Regions from separate parts of the Synechococcus sp. R55.3 genome, predicted to be linked through region 2. Evidence: predicted binding sites of a transcription regulator. Region 2 holds the regulator's gene; each other region holds the start of a gene.
What was found. Region 2 encodes NtcA, which controls nitrogen genes in cyanobacteria. Its sites were predicted from a motif close to GTANCNNNNGNTAC; they were not measured.
Positions count from the first base shown of each region.

Region 1: the regulator NtcA is predicted to act here: its motif matches at 2,878-2,891, upstream of NW849_RS01145 (circularly permuted type 2 ATP-grasp protein).
Region 3: the regulator NtcA is predicted to act here: its motif matches at 2,071-2,084, upstream of glnA (type I glutamate--ammonia ligase).

Region 1 is NZ_JANSIG010000004.1:1,559-6,005, forward strand. It holds gene NW849_RS01130 (CocE/NonD family hydrolase) at 1-395, shown strand, start outside; gene NW849_RS01135 (DUF6761 family protein) at 494-754, shown strand; gene NW849_RS01140 (glycosyltransferase family 39 protein) at 971-2,785, shown strand; gene NW849_RS01145 (circularly permuted type 2 ATP-grasp protein) at 2,963-4,423, shown strand; gene NW849_RS01150 (gamma carbonic anhydrase family protein) at 4,445-4,447, opposite strand, start outside.
Region 2 is NZ_JANSIG010000039.1:47-4,493, forward strand. It holds gene eno (phosphopyruvate hydratase) at 15-1,298, opposite strand; gene ntcA (global nitrogen regulator NtcA) at 1,537-2,211, opposite strand; gene NW849_RS07700 (M61 family metallopeptidase) at 2,513-4,318, shown strand; gene NW849_RS07705 (hypothetical protein) at 4,344-4,447, shown strand, end outside.
Region 3 is NZ_JANSIG010000025.1:9,574-14,020, reverse strand. It holds gene NW849_RS05880 (DUF4278 domain-containing protein) at 1-265, shown strand, start outside; gene NW849_RS05875 (hypothetical protein) at 283-474, shown strand; gene glnA (type I glutamate--ammonia ligase) at 506-1,930, opposite strand; gene NW849_RS05865 (hypothetical protein) at 2,117-2,296, shown strand; gene trxB (thioredoxin-disulfide reductase) at 2,417-3,847, shown strand; gene purL (phosphoribosylformylglycinamidine synthase subunit PurL) at 3,934-4,447, opposite strand, start outside.

The DNA.
Region 1 (4,447 bases), on a different contig from region 2:
CCTATACCACTCCGCCGCTGCAAGCCGAGCTGGTTCTGGTCGGGGACATTGCTGTGGAGGTGTACGCGGAGGCCGACAGCCCCAGTTTCGATCTTTGCGCTGTGCTCTCGGTGGTAAGGCCCGATGGGCAGGTGTATAACTTTTCCCAAGGCTATTGTCGCCTACGGGATCCCCAGCCCAGTACCCCCATTCTGATTCCCTGTCAGCCCACCTGTATTCGCATTCCTTGCGGTCATGCTCTGCGCCTCAGCCTTAGCGCGGCTTGTTTTCCGGCCTATCCTGTCAACACAGGCACGGGAATGCGGGAAGAGCGGCTGATTGAGGCCCGCATTCTCACCATCACTCTCCGCAGCGGTGGCGAGACGCCTTCGCGGCTGCACCTGCCCATGGCTTGAAGCCAAGAAGAGACGATGCTTCGGGATCCCGTTTGCAATCACCCCTTACAAAGAGACACCAAACGTTAGGATAGAAACAGGCAGGGCAAGGGAACACCATGTTGCAAGACCCAAAGTTGATCCGGCACTATCAGGCTTTGACCGATGCTCTGGTGGATACCTGGCAGCGGGGCTACCGGCGCACCGATGAGCTACGTCTGCTGGTGGATGGCTACCTGCTGGCCTTGCGAACTGGCAAACAATTGGAGCCCTTCGAGATCTATCGCATTGAGGACGAGGTCAACCGCTTCCTCTACGATCCGTCCAACTTCATAGATCCGGAATTGGAGCCAGAGGCGGAGCCGATGCGGGGTTATTGATTTTGTGAATCCCTGTTGGCGATCCCTAGAACAGGTGGGGCAAAGTTTTGATTCCAACCTTTTCTGATCTCCCCTCGCCCCTTGGGAGAAAGACTAGGGGGGAGGGCGCTGACTGAGTTCTGGTTTTGTCGAGCATCTTGCGCCTGGTAGGCTGAGAGGGATCGATTCGTTCCTGATTCCAGTCGTATCGGTTCTATGGCGGTTTGGGATAGGGTGATGACCTCCCGGCATCTGCCCCTGCTGGGATCCGGCTTGGGCTTGGGGGTAGCCCTGATCCTCTGGTACGGGGTGTTTGGCTACCACGTGCTGCAGATTGGCCTCTGGCTGCTGAGCATCCTGCTGGTGGGGTTGTATTGGGCGCAGTTTTCCCCGGCTCAACCCCCTTGGGATCCGACGCGGCTGCGCTGGCAACAGGAGCTGTTGCACCTGGGGCTGTTGGTGTTGGTCTTTGCCCCGATCTACCTCTACGACCTGCCCAACATCCCTTTTCAGATCAATACTGACGAGATTGTGATCACCTCCATGGCCCGTCGCGCCTCAGGGGTGCGCTATCCCGATATCTTTGGGCTGATGCCGGAGTATTTCTATTTCCCCCGCTTCATGTTCAGCCTCTTCGGCGGCCTGACGCGGCTGATGGGGGGAGTCACGCTGCTCAATGTGCGCACGGTACATGCCGCCTTCGGGGTCGTCACCATTCTGGTGGCCTACGGGTTTTTTCGGGCATTTTGGGGATCCCGTCTGGCCTTGGCCGGGGCAGCCCTCTTGGGATCCAACCATGCCCTGCTGGCTATTAGCCGTATGGCGATGCGGGAAAACCTCATTGTCTTGGTAGAGTGTGCAGCCTTGGCCTTGATCTTGAAGGGGGTGCGGGAGAAAAACCCCCTGTTGCTCTATCTGGGGGGAGGAGCGGCGGCTTTCTCCCTCTACGGCTATTTGCCGGGGCGGGTGGTGATCCTGCTGGGGTTGCTGTTTGGAGTTCTGTACCTGCTCCTGGGCCGGGAGGATCTCCGAGGAGAAAACAAGCAAGCTAATCCCCTCTGGGTCCTGGCTAAGCTGACGGTGCCCGCGGCGCTGGGCTTTTTTCTGGTGGCTGGGCCCATTCTGGTGGCCACGGTCACAGCACCTGCGGTGAGCGCCGAGTACTCTCGCCAACAATTTCTCTTTTTCCCGGAAGGGCGGGCGTTACAACAGATGTGGGTGAATGCGGCTACGCCAGAGGAGGCGGTCTGGCGCAACATCTTCAACGGCCTGAGTATGTTCAACGACCCCGGCCAGCACGACCGCGGCTACATCTATCCCAACTACGGCCATGCTTTTGTGGATCCCTTGACGGGGGCTTTGATCTGGCTGGGGCTGGGATCCGGCCTCTACCGCCTTTTCAAGAAGCGCAGCCAGCCCCACGACTGGCTCTGTATCGGCAGCTTCCTATTTCTCTACCTGCTGTTTAGCTTGGCCATCACCAAAGCCCCCAACTACACCCGCCTGCTGGTCATTCTGCCCTTCGTGGCCTACCTCACCCTAGAAGGGATCCAGGTGCTCCTGCGGGCGCTGAGCGGTCTTCTGGAGTGGGCAGGATCTCAGGCAAGAGGTTGGTTGCTAGCGGTGGCGATGGGGGGCGCGATCCTGGCGATTGGGGGATGGAACTTGGCAATCTTCGGAGATTTTGTCTTCAAGGGCTGGACTCAAGGCAATGATGTGGGGGCTACCGGGCGCTATGTGGCAGCTCGCCAAGGGGATCCCGACTACCGCTTCTATCTGGCGGCTAGCACTGCCTACCCCTATTTCAGCTGGGGAGAGCCTATCTACTGGCAAAGTTGGATTCAATTTTTTGCTGGGCCGGAGCAGGAGGTGAAGGTTTTTTCCCCAGAGACGTTGCCCGGCCAAGACCTAGAACCGCCGTTTACCCTGTTCACGAATGAGGCAGTATGGGATCAGCAGGGGGCAGAGCTGCAACGGCGCTTTCCCAAGGGGCAGTTGCATCGGATCCCTGCCGAGCGGGGGCTATGGGCCTTTGAGGTGGCGGATCCCTAGAGCTCCCCCCCTGGTTTGGCCAACCCACTGTTCGCGGGACGGAGTCCTTTCGCGTCAGCGGGACGGAGTCCTTTCTTTTTACCAGGCTAAAAGTAGCTGAAAGCACACTATGCAGATCCAGAGCCGCCAACAGTAGAAGAAGTAGAAGAAGATGATAGCGTTCCAGGGATCCCAGACGTGCGTTTTGATGCCTACGACCCGGGCGAGGGGTTTTACGACGAGCTGTTTTTGGGGCGTAACCAGCCCCGTCCTGAGGCGATCCCGTTGATTGAGCGCATTCATTCTCTGGAAGAAGGGGAACTGCAGCAGCGGCAAGCGGCGGCGCAGGCGGCCCTCTTTCAAATGGGGGTGACCTTCAACGTCTATGGCGATAGCCAGGGCACAGAGCGGATTTTCCCCTTTGACATTATTCCCCGTATCGTCTCGGCTTCCGAGTGGCAGCGGCTGGAGAAGGGCCTTAAGCAGCGCATCCACGCCCTCAACCTGTTCATCGACGATGTTTATCACGACCAGAAAATCCTCAAGGATAGGGTGATCCCTGCCGAGCTGATCGAGACGGCCAAGGGATTTCTGCGGCCCTGTGTGGGGCTCAACCCACCGGGGAGAATTTGGTGCCACGTCACCGGCACCGACTTGGTGCGGGATCGGGACGGAACTTGGTACGTGCTGGAAGACAACCTGCGCTGTCCGTCGGGAATCTCCTACGTGCTGGAAAATCGGCGGGTGATGAAAAGCACCTTTCCCTCCCTGTTCAACACAATGGGGATCCGCCCGGTGGACGATTACCCCAGCCACTTGTTGGATACTCTGCTCTACCTGGCGCCGCCGCAACTGGCCAATCCAACGGTGGTGGTGCTCACCCCCGGCATCTACAACTCCGCCTACTTCGAGCATTCTTTCCTCGCCCAGCAGATGGGGGTGGAGCTGGTGGAAGGACGGGATCTGGTGGTGGCAGATGGCTATTTGCAAATGCGCACCACCAAGGGGCTGCAGCGGGTGGATGTGATCTACCGCCGTATCGACGACGACTTCATCGATCCGCTGGCCTTTCGCCCCGATTCTCTACTGGGGGTTCCGGGCCTGTTTGAGGTTTATCGGTCAGGGCGGCTGGCGATTGCCAACGCTTTGGGAACAGGGGTGGCGGACGACAAGGTGATCTACGCCTATGTGCCGCAGATGATCCGCTACTACCTGGGAGAAGAGGCCATTTTGCCCAACGTGCCCACCTACCTCTGCTGGGATCCTAAGGATCAGGCGTACGTACTGGAAAACCTGGACAAGCTGGTGGTGAAGGCAGCCAACGAGTCGGGTGGCTACGGCATGTTGATGGGATCCCAGGCCACACCGGAAGAGCGGGCTGCTTTTGCCGAGAAAATCCGCGCCCAACCGCGCAACTACATCGCCCAACCCACCCTGTGCCTTTCTCGCGTGCCCACCTTGGTGGATCGGGGAGAAGGCCCCTGTCTGGAGCCCTGTCATGTGGACTTGCGGCCCTACATCCTCTATGGCAAGGACATTTATGTTCACCCAGGGGGGCTGACCCGCGTCGCCCTCAAGAAGGGATCCCTGGTGGTGAACTCCTCCCAGGGGGGCGGCAGCAAAGATACCTGGGTGCTCTGTGTGGATCCCGGCTGTTGAGAGACGGCTGGCAAAATAGGCTCA
Region 2 (4,447 bases):
GCTCAAATGAAAGATCAACACAACCTAGGACCCAGGCCCACCCGACCGGCATAAACTGCCGCTTCCCCCAGCTCGTCTTCGATGCGCAGCAGTTGGTTGTACTTGGCAATGCGCTCGCTGCGGCAGAGGGATCCGGTTTTGATCTGCCCGGCACGGGTGGCCACCGCCAAGTCGGCAATGGTGGTGTCTTCCGTCTCGCCAGAGCGGTGGCTGATGATGGTGCGAAAGCCGGCTTGAACTGCCAATTGGATGGCCGAGACGGTCTCCGTCAGGGTGCCGATTTGGTTGGGCTTGATCAAAATGGCGTTGGCGGCGGCGCTGTCGATACCCTTTTGCAGGCGGGTCAGGTTGGTTACAAACAGGTCATCTCCCACCAGCTGTACCCGGGATCCCAGTTGAGCGGTCATGGCTTGCCAACCGGCCCAGTCTTCTTCCGCTAGCCCATCTTCAATGGAAAGGATGGGATAGTTGGCCAGCAGTTGCTGGTAGTAAGCCACCATATCAGCCGTGCTGTGGGCTTTGCCCTCAAAGTGATATTGCCCATCCTGCAGCAGCTCGTTGGCGGCCACATCCAAGGCCAAGGCGATATCTGCTCCCGGTTTGTAGCCTGCCTGTTCAATAGCCGTCATCAGCAGATCCAAAGCCGCCGCATTGGAGTCGAGATCAGGAGCAAACCCCCCTTCATCCCCCACACCGGTGGACAGCCCCTTCTGCTGCAGCACTTGTTTTAGTACCGCAAACACCTCAGCCCCGTAGCGCAGCGCCTCGCGAAAGCTGGCCGCTCCAATGGGCACAAGCATAAATTCTTGAATATCGACGTTGTTGTCGGCGTGGGCGCCGCCGTTGAGCACGTTCATCAGCGGCACCGGCAGCAGGTTGGCAAAGGGCCCCCCCAGGTATTTGTAAAGAGGCAAGCCCACTGCTTCCGCAGCCGCTTTGGCTGTCGCCAGAGAAACTGCCAAAATAGCGTTGGCCCCCAGGCGGGACTTGTTGGGGGTGCCGTCCAGGTCGATCAGCAACTGGTCAATACGGGCTTGGTTGAGGGCATCTTCTCCCTGCAGCTCCGACTGGATGGGGCCAAGGATGTTTTCCACCGCCCTCAGCACGCCCTTACCGCCGTAGCGTTTGGGATCCCCGTCCCGCAGCTCGTGGGCCTCGAAGGTGCCGGTCGAAGCACCGCTGGGAACCTGCGCCAAGCCCGTTGCCCCATTGGCTAGACCCACCAGGGCCTCTAAGGTGGGACGCCCTCGCGAGTCGAGGATCTCATGGGCGGTAATCCACTCGATGGCTGTTTCCACAGTTACACCTCAGCAATTGGCTAGATAGCTCTGGCCAAAGCCAGATCCCCCCATAGACTAGTAGGTTTTTGCCCGCGATCCGGTCAGCTTCCAGAAAACTTTAAGTCTGTCCTTCGGGCACAGAGATTCTTCAAGGCTGCAGCAGTAGATTGAACATAGGCCGGCCAGAGCTTCAACCAACCATCGAGCGGGGTTTGCCTAGGCAGGGTGCTGCTCAGGAGGTGTTCTCCTCTTCCTTCTAGGCAAAGCGATGGCTCAGCCGCATCGGGTCGTGTACGGTGATCTTCTTCTTGTGAATGGAGATGTACTTCTTCTTGCGCAGCTCTCCCAACAGGCGGGTGATGGTGACGCGGGTTGAGCCAATGGCCTCGGCAATGGCCTGGTGAGACAGCTTGAGATCGATGGTGACCCCATCTGGGCCAGGCACTCCGAAATCGCGACAGAGGATCAACAAAAAGCTGACCAGACGGGATCCCATGTCGCGATGAGCCAGTGTCTCGATCATCATCTCCGTTTGCAAAATGCGGGACGACAGGCTTTTAACCAGCAACATGGCCAGTTCGGCGTTCTCCTGCAAGGATTTTTCCACCTGCTCGATCGGCAGAGAGAGCAACTCAGTAGGCGTAAAAGCCACCGAGTGATAAAAGCGATCAGAGCGCTGTCCTGTGATAAAGGAGAGCACGCCGAAGATGCTGTTTTCGCGTAGGAGGGCGACGGTGATTTCCTCCCCCATTTCGTAGACCCGCGAGAGCTTAACGGCTCCCTTCACCAAAAAGTAAACCCGCTCCGCCGGATCCCCTGGAAAAAAAATGGTCTTCCCGCGCTCAAACGTTTCGATAACCGGAGGATGGTGAGGGCCTCCCAATTGCTTGAAGGCTGTGATCAGAGATTTTTCCGCTACGGCCACCGCCATACTCATCAACCTTTTAAGGTCAGTTTATACCTAAGATCAACCTATTAAGATCAATCTAGAAGCATTAGGCTAGGTTGCAACCCCTTGACTTCAGAATCGATGATGATACCAAGATTTACCCTAAAGTAGAAGGTTCTGCCCAGGCATCTTTGTAGCACGTGCTACATTTTTGAGTCTCGTTTTTGCCCCAGAAAGGGATCCCCAACCGAAAGCAGGGGTTAGGATAAGAGCCATTGTCGCTGGGGGTTGCATCGGCCCTTGGCGGTAGAGAGTGGAGTGGGTTGGAACATTCTATCTATCTATGGGGAGCCCGGAGGCTGTTGTTGCTGAACCTTCTCGGCTGAGCCGCCAGCATTTCACGGTGCGGATGCCGGATCCGGCCAATCACCTCCTGGAGGTGGAGCTGCTGCTCCGAGAGGTGGAGCCAAAGATGCCTTTGCGGCTGCGGCTGCCGGTGTGGACGCCGGGATCCTACTTGGTGCGGGAGTATGCCCGTCATGTGCAGGAGTTTCAGGCGGCAACTGAGCAAGGGATCCCTTTGGCCTGGCGGAAGGTGGATAAGAATACCTGGCAAATCGATCCGCCGGGTTCTTCTGCTGTGAAGGTGTGCTATCGGGTCTATGCCTATGAGCTGACGGTGCGCACGAACCATCTGGATTTGACCCACGCCTATTTCAACGGGGCAGCGCTCTTCCTCTACGTGCCCGGTCGCGAGCGGGAACCCTACACTTTGACGGTGATCCCCCCCAAGCCGGATTGGCACATCGCCACCAGTTTGCGGCCTTTGATCTCCTCTTCTGGGGATCCCGCTTCCGGCCAGTCTTTTGTGGCAGAGGACTATGACGAGCTGGTGGATAGCCCGGTGGAGGTGGGTCCACATCGAGTGCAATCGTTTGAGGTGGAAGGGATCCCCCATTACTTTGTGGTTTGGGGGGTGGGCACTCTGGATGTGGAGCGGGCTGTCGCTGATGCTAAGGCGATTGTCAAAACCACAGCCGCGTTTTTCGGTGGGCTACCCTACGACCGCTACTGGTTCATTGTGCATTTGTCGCCGGGAGGATTTGGTGGCCTTGAGCACAAGTACAGCACCACCCTTCTTTACTCTGGGCTGGAGCTGCATCAGCCGGAGTCCTATCGGCGCTTTTTGTCTTTGCTGGCCCACGAGTTGTTTCATGCCTGGAATGTCAAGCGTCTGCGTCCGCTGGCATTGGAAAAGATCGACTACAACCAAGAAAACTATCTGGAATGCCTGTGGTTTTGTGAGGGAGCGACCAGCTACTACGAAAATGTCATCTTGTTGAGGGCAGGGATCCTCAGTGCCGGCGATTTCTTGAAGATTCTTTCCGAACAGATTGGCCGCTTGCAGCGTACTCCGGGCCGGGCCGTGCAATCGCTGCGGGAGTCCAGCTTCGATACCTGGATCAAACTCTACCGCCCCCACGAAAACACCCTCAACAGCCAGGTTTCTTATTACTTAAAGGGGGCTTTGGTCTGTTGGCTGCTGGATCTGCACATTCGCCACCTTTCCGGCGGTCGGGGATCCCTGGATACAGCTTTGCAGGATCTGTGGCAGCGCTTTGGTCGGTCAGGGAAGGGCTACAGCGACCAAGACTTGCGGGAGGCGTTTGAGCGGGCAGCTGGTGCCGATCTTGGCCGGTTTTTCGCAGCCTATGTGGAAGGCACGGAAGAGCTAGACTACAACACTTACCTACACCCCTTTGGCCTCACCCTTAAAGCCCACTTCAGCCGCCCCAACCCCATCCCATACCTGGGCCTCAATTTCAACGGCGAGGGCAATCGCATCAGCGCAGTAGAGATGGGATCCCCGGCGCAAAAAGCAGGCATCTGGGCCGGCGATGAGCTGGTGGCCCTGGATGGGTTCAAGGTGAGCGCCGCCAACCTGACAGAACGCTTGACAGCCTATCAGCCCCACCAGATCATCTGTTTAAGCGTCTTTCAAGCGGACCAGTTGAAACACTTTTGGATCCCGTTGGATCCCCCTCGGCCTGATGTCTATAGGTTGGAGGTATTGCCTGAGCTGACTCCTGCTCAAGAGGCTCTTCAGCAAGGCTGGCTGGGATCCCTTGTTGTCTTGAAAGAAAAGTAACGGTAATGAAGGGCAGGAGCATCTGATGGACTTAGTTTTGGTTTTATTGATTGGGGTAGCTATTGGTTTCTCGGCAGGTATTTACGTTGCTCGCCAGTATGGGGCAAATCCTAAACTGGAGATCTGGAA
Region 3 (4,447 bases), on a different contig from region 2:
AGGATCGGCTCAACCCGTTCAGACGGCAGAGGCATCTGCCCCGGTGGCTGCTGCTGGCCGTTCTCACCTCTTGGACGACCTGTCTCGCCGCTTGATGATGAGCCATCAACGTTTGATTCGGATTCGTCAGCAATCCATGCTGATCCGCGGTACAGAGCAGATTGGCCTGCATGTCAACGTGCGCAACTTCTGGAACCGCATCCAAGGAAAAGTGCATCCCACCTTCCGGCTCAACTACGACCGTAGCCGTGTTAGCATGAGCTAATCTGTCTGTAACTGTTGATGCTCTGGCCTGAGCTCAAAGAGAAGGGATCCCTGCTGGGGATCCCTTTTTGCGGCGAGTTTTGTTGGGTCGATGGGCAGCGCGGGATGCTTCAACGTTGGCACGAGGTGCTGTTGACCAAAAGCAGCCAAGTTGCTCAAGGGATCCACAGTTTGGGAGTGCCGTTTGCTCAGAAAAAACGGGATCCCTGATGGGATCCCGCTGCAGAATCAGCCACACCGTCTAGGCGTCGAAATAGAGGGCGAACTCGTAGGGGTGGGGCCGCAGGTTAATGGGGTTGATCTCGTTGTCGATCTTGTACTCGATGTAGGTCTGGATCAGATCTTCGGTGAAGACGCCTCCCTCCAGCAAGAAGGCATGATCCTTCTGCAAGCTTTCCAGAGCATCCAGCAGGGATCCGGGTGTGGAAGGGATCTTGGCCAGCTCTTCCGGCTCCAGATCGTAGATATCTTTGTCCAGAGGCTCGCCGGGGTGGATCTTATTCTTGATCCCGTCCAGACCTGCCATCAACATGGCCGAGAAGGCGATGTAGGGATTGCAGGTGGCATCCGGGCAGCGGAACTCCAGACGCTTGGCTTTGGGATTGTTGCCGGTCACGGGAATGCGAATGGCGGCGGAACGGTTGCCCTGGGAGTAAGCCAGGTTCACCGGCGCCTCAAAACCGGGCACCAAGCGCTTGTAGGAGTTGGTGGTGGGGTTGGTGAAGGCCAGGATCGCCGGGGCATGCTTGAGCAGACCACCGATGTAGTAGAGAGCCGTCTCGCTCAGGTTGGCATAGGTGCCTTCGCTATAGAACAAAGGCTGGCCATCCTTCCAGAGGGACTGGTGGGTGTGCATGCCGGTGCCGTTGTCGTTAAACAGGGGCTTGGGCATGAAGGTGACGGTTTTGCCGTGCTTGCGGGCCACATTCCGGATCACGTATTTGTAAACCATCATGTAGTCGGCAGCCGTGATCAGATCGGCGAAGCGATAGCCCAGCTCCCCTTGCCCGCCGGTAGCCACCTCGTGGTGATGCTTCTCGATAGGCACCCCCAGCTTGCCCATGGTCAGCAGCATCTCGGTACGGATGTTTTGATGGGCATCGGTGGGCGGGGCCGGGAAATAGCCCTCTTTGTAGCGAGGCTTGTAGCCCAGGTTGCCGCCTTTCTCCTCGCGGCCCGAGTTCCAGCGACCTTCGATGGAATCCACGAAGTAGTAGGCCGAGTTTTGGGTTTGGTCGAAACGAACATCCTCAAAGATGAAAAACTCTGCCTCCGGCCCGAAGTAGGCGGTATCGGCAATGCCCGTCGATTGCAGATAGGCAACGGCACGGGCGGCAAGGCTGCGGGGACAACGGCTATAAGGCTGGCCGGTGCGCGGCTCAACAATGCTGCAAGTTATGCTGAGGGTGGGCACCTCCAGAAAGGGATCAATCCAAGCCGTCTTGGGATCCGGCACCATGTACATGTCAGACTCGTTGATCGCTTTCCAGCCCCGGATGCTGGATCCGTCAAAGGGGAGCCCCTCGGTGAAGGTTTCTTCTTTAATCATCGAGGTGTGGAAGGAAACATGCTGCCAGGTGCCAAAGATATCCACAAACTTGAGATCCACCATCTGGACGTTGTTGTCCTGGATCATCTGAAGCACTTCTTGGGGCGTGGATGCCATTACTCTCTCCTGATTGGGTTGCGGTTAAGACTGGGGGAACTGTGGCTGAATAAATGGGATCCCAGCAGGTGATCCCCACGCTTCGACCCAGACAGGCCAAAAACGCTCACTCATCCTAGAAAGGCCAACACGGGCATTTTGTAGTTTCTGATACAAAATTGCTTCGAGCCTGGCCTTCTGACCCACTTGCTGGCTATCTCGGACACCGCTTTTTCGCTCATCGGAGTCGCTCCCCTTTCCCTGTTGGTTTTGGTCAATCCAGATGGGGTGTTGGGGATCCAGAACTTGAGCAATGGCCGCCACCCTGCCAACCTCTGGGCAGAAATAACCGGATGGGGCGGGCAAAACCCTGCCCCGGTTGCCTGAGGCGAGCGAAAATTAGGATCAGCAGGCCCCCAGCTCGCCCGGTTTGCCAAAGGGTGTTAAGCTAAAGCGTAGTCGTTATGAGTTTGACTTTTAGTCCTGTTGCAGAAGGAGAGACATCGGATGGCAGAGCAAAATCGGGTTGAGAATGTGGTGATCATCGGCTCCGGCCCTGCCGGGTTTACAGCAGCCATTTACGCTGGGCGTGCCAACCTGAAGCCGGTCGTGTTCGAGGGGTTCCAGGCGGGCGGGATCCCTGGCGGGCAACTGATGACCACCACCGAGGTGGAAAACTTTCCGGGCTTTCCCGAAGGCATCACCGGCCCCCAACTGATGAAGAACATGCGAGCCCAAGCGCAGCGGTGGGGGGCGGAACTCTACACTGAAGATGTCACCTTCGTCGATTTAAGCCAGCGGCCCTTTGTCGTCCGTTCTGACGAGCGGGAATTGCGCACCCACAGCCTGATCATCGCCACCGGGGCCACAGCCAAGCGCCTACACCTGCCCGGAGAGGAGACCTATTGGAACCGGGGCATGTCGGCCTGTGCGATCTGCGATGGGGCTATGCCTATGTTCAGAGGGGTGGAACTGGTGGTCATTGGCGGCGGCGATACTGCTTGTGAGGAAGCCACCTACCTGACCAAGTTTGGATCCCATGTGCATATGCTGGTGCGGAGTGACAAAATGCGGGCCAGCAAGGCCATGCAGGATCGTGTTCTCAACAACCCCAAGATCACTGTGCACTGGAACACCGAGGCGGTGGAAGTGATGGGCGACGGCCTGCGCCTGACCGGGGTGAAAGTGCGGAACAACCAAACCGGCGAAATACGCGAGATGTCAGTGGGTGGCCTATTTTATGCCATTGGCCACAAGCCCAACACCGACTTGTTCAAAGGACAACTGGAACTGGATGAAGTCGGCTACATCGTCACCCGCCCGGGATCCGTGGCCACCAGTGTGGAGGGGGTGTTTGCCGCCGGCGACGTGCAGGATCACGAGTTTCGTCAGGCGATTACCGCTGCCGGCACTGGCTGTATGGCGGCCATGTTGGCAGAGCGCTGGCTCTCGGAACACGGCTTGGCCCAGGAGTATCACGTCCTTCCCCAAAGCCATCCTGAACCCAGCCCTGCTGCGACTTCTGCGGCAGAGTCTGCTGGGGATCCTGCTGTTGAGGAGGCCAGCTTTGAGGAAAATGGACAGGATGACTTAGACTTCAGCAAGACTTGCCATGAGGGGAGCTATGCCCTGCGGCGACTCTACCACGAAAGCGATCGCCTGCTCATGGTCAAGTACACCGCCCCCACCTGTGCCCCTTGTCATGCCCTCAAGCCGATCTTGAACAAGATCATCGATGAGTTCTCGGACAAGCTGCACGTGGTGGAGATCGATATTGAGAAAGATCCGGAGATTGCAGAGGCAGGGGGGGTGGCGGGCACCCCGACGGTGCAATTTTTCAAAAACAAGACGCTGGTGGCCCAGTTGGTGGGCGTTAAGCCCAAGTCCCAATATCGAGAGGTGATCCAGGCCAATTTGTGTGAGGAAAAATCCCCCTAAGGATGTTGTCCTCTCCAACCTCTGGCCCCTCTCCCCAAGGGAGAAGGGAGCTGGGCGCAGAAAACGGTTTCCCAACCGAGGCTCAGCTAGTCCGAAAAGGCACCGTGGTAGGCGGCCTGCATGGCTGCCAAAGACACCACCAGTAAGGGATCCTCTTCTGCCGTCCTTAAGAGCAGGGGATCCGCAGGGGATCCCACCTCTCCCAAAAGCTGCCACTGGCCGGCAAGCTGCGCTTCTAAGTAGGCTTCCCAAGCAGAGCGCTGGGCCGGATCCACAGAAACCAGGATGCGGCTGGATCCCTCGCCAAACAGGGCCTGATCCCAGCGCAAGGATCCAGGAGCCAGGGAGAGGGTTGCGCCGCGGCCTCCGCTCAAGCAGGCTTCTGCCAAAGCCACAGCCAATCCCCCCTCGCTGCAGTCGTGGGCAGAGCGCACCCAGCCCTGGCGGATTCCATGGCGACAGGCAGCTTGCACCCGCTTTTCCAATTCCAGATCCACTGGCGCGGGCCGGCCCGTAACTTGCTGGTGGATGACCGCCAAATACTCGCTGCCCCCCAAGCTGGTGAGGGCCTGGGATCCCAGGAGGTAAATGAGATCCCCT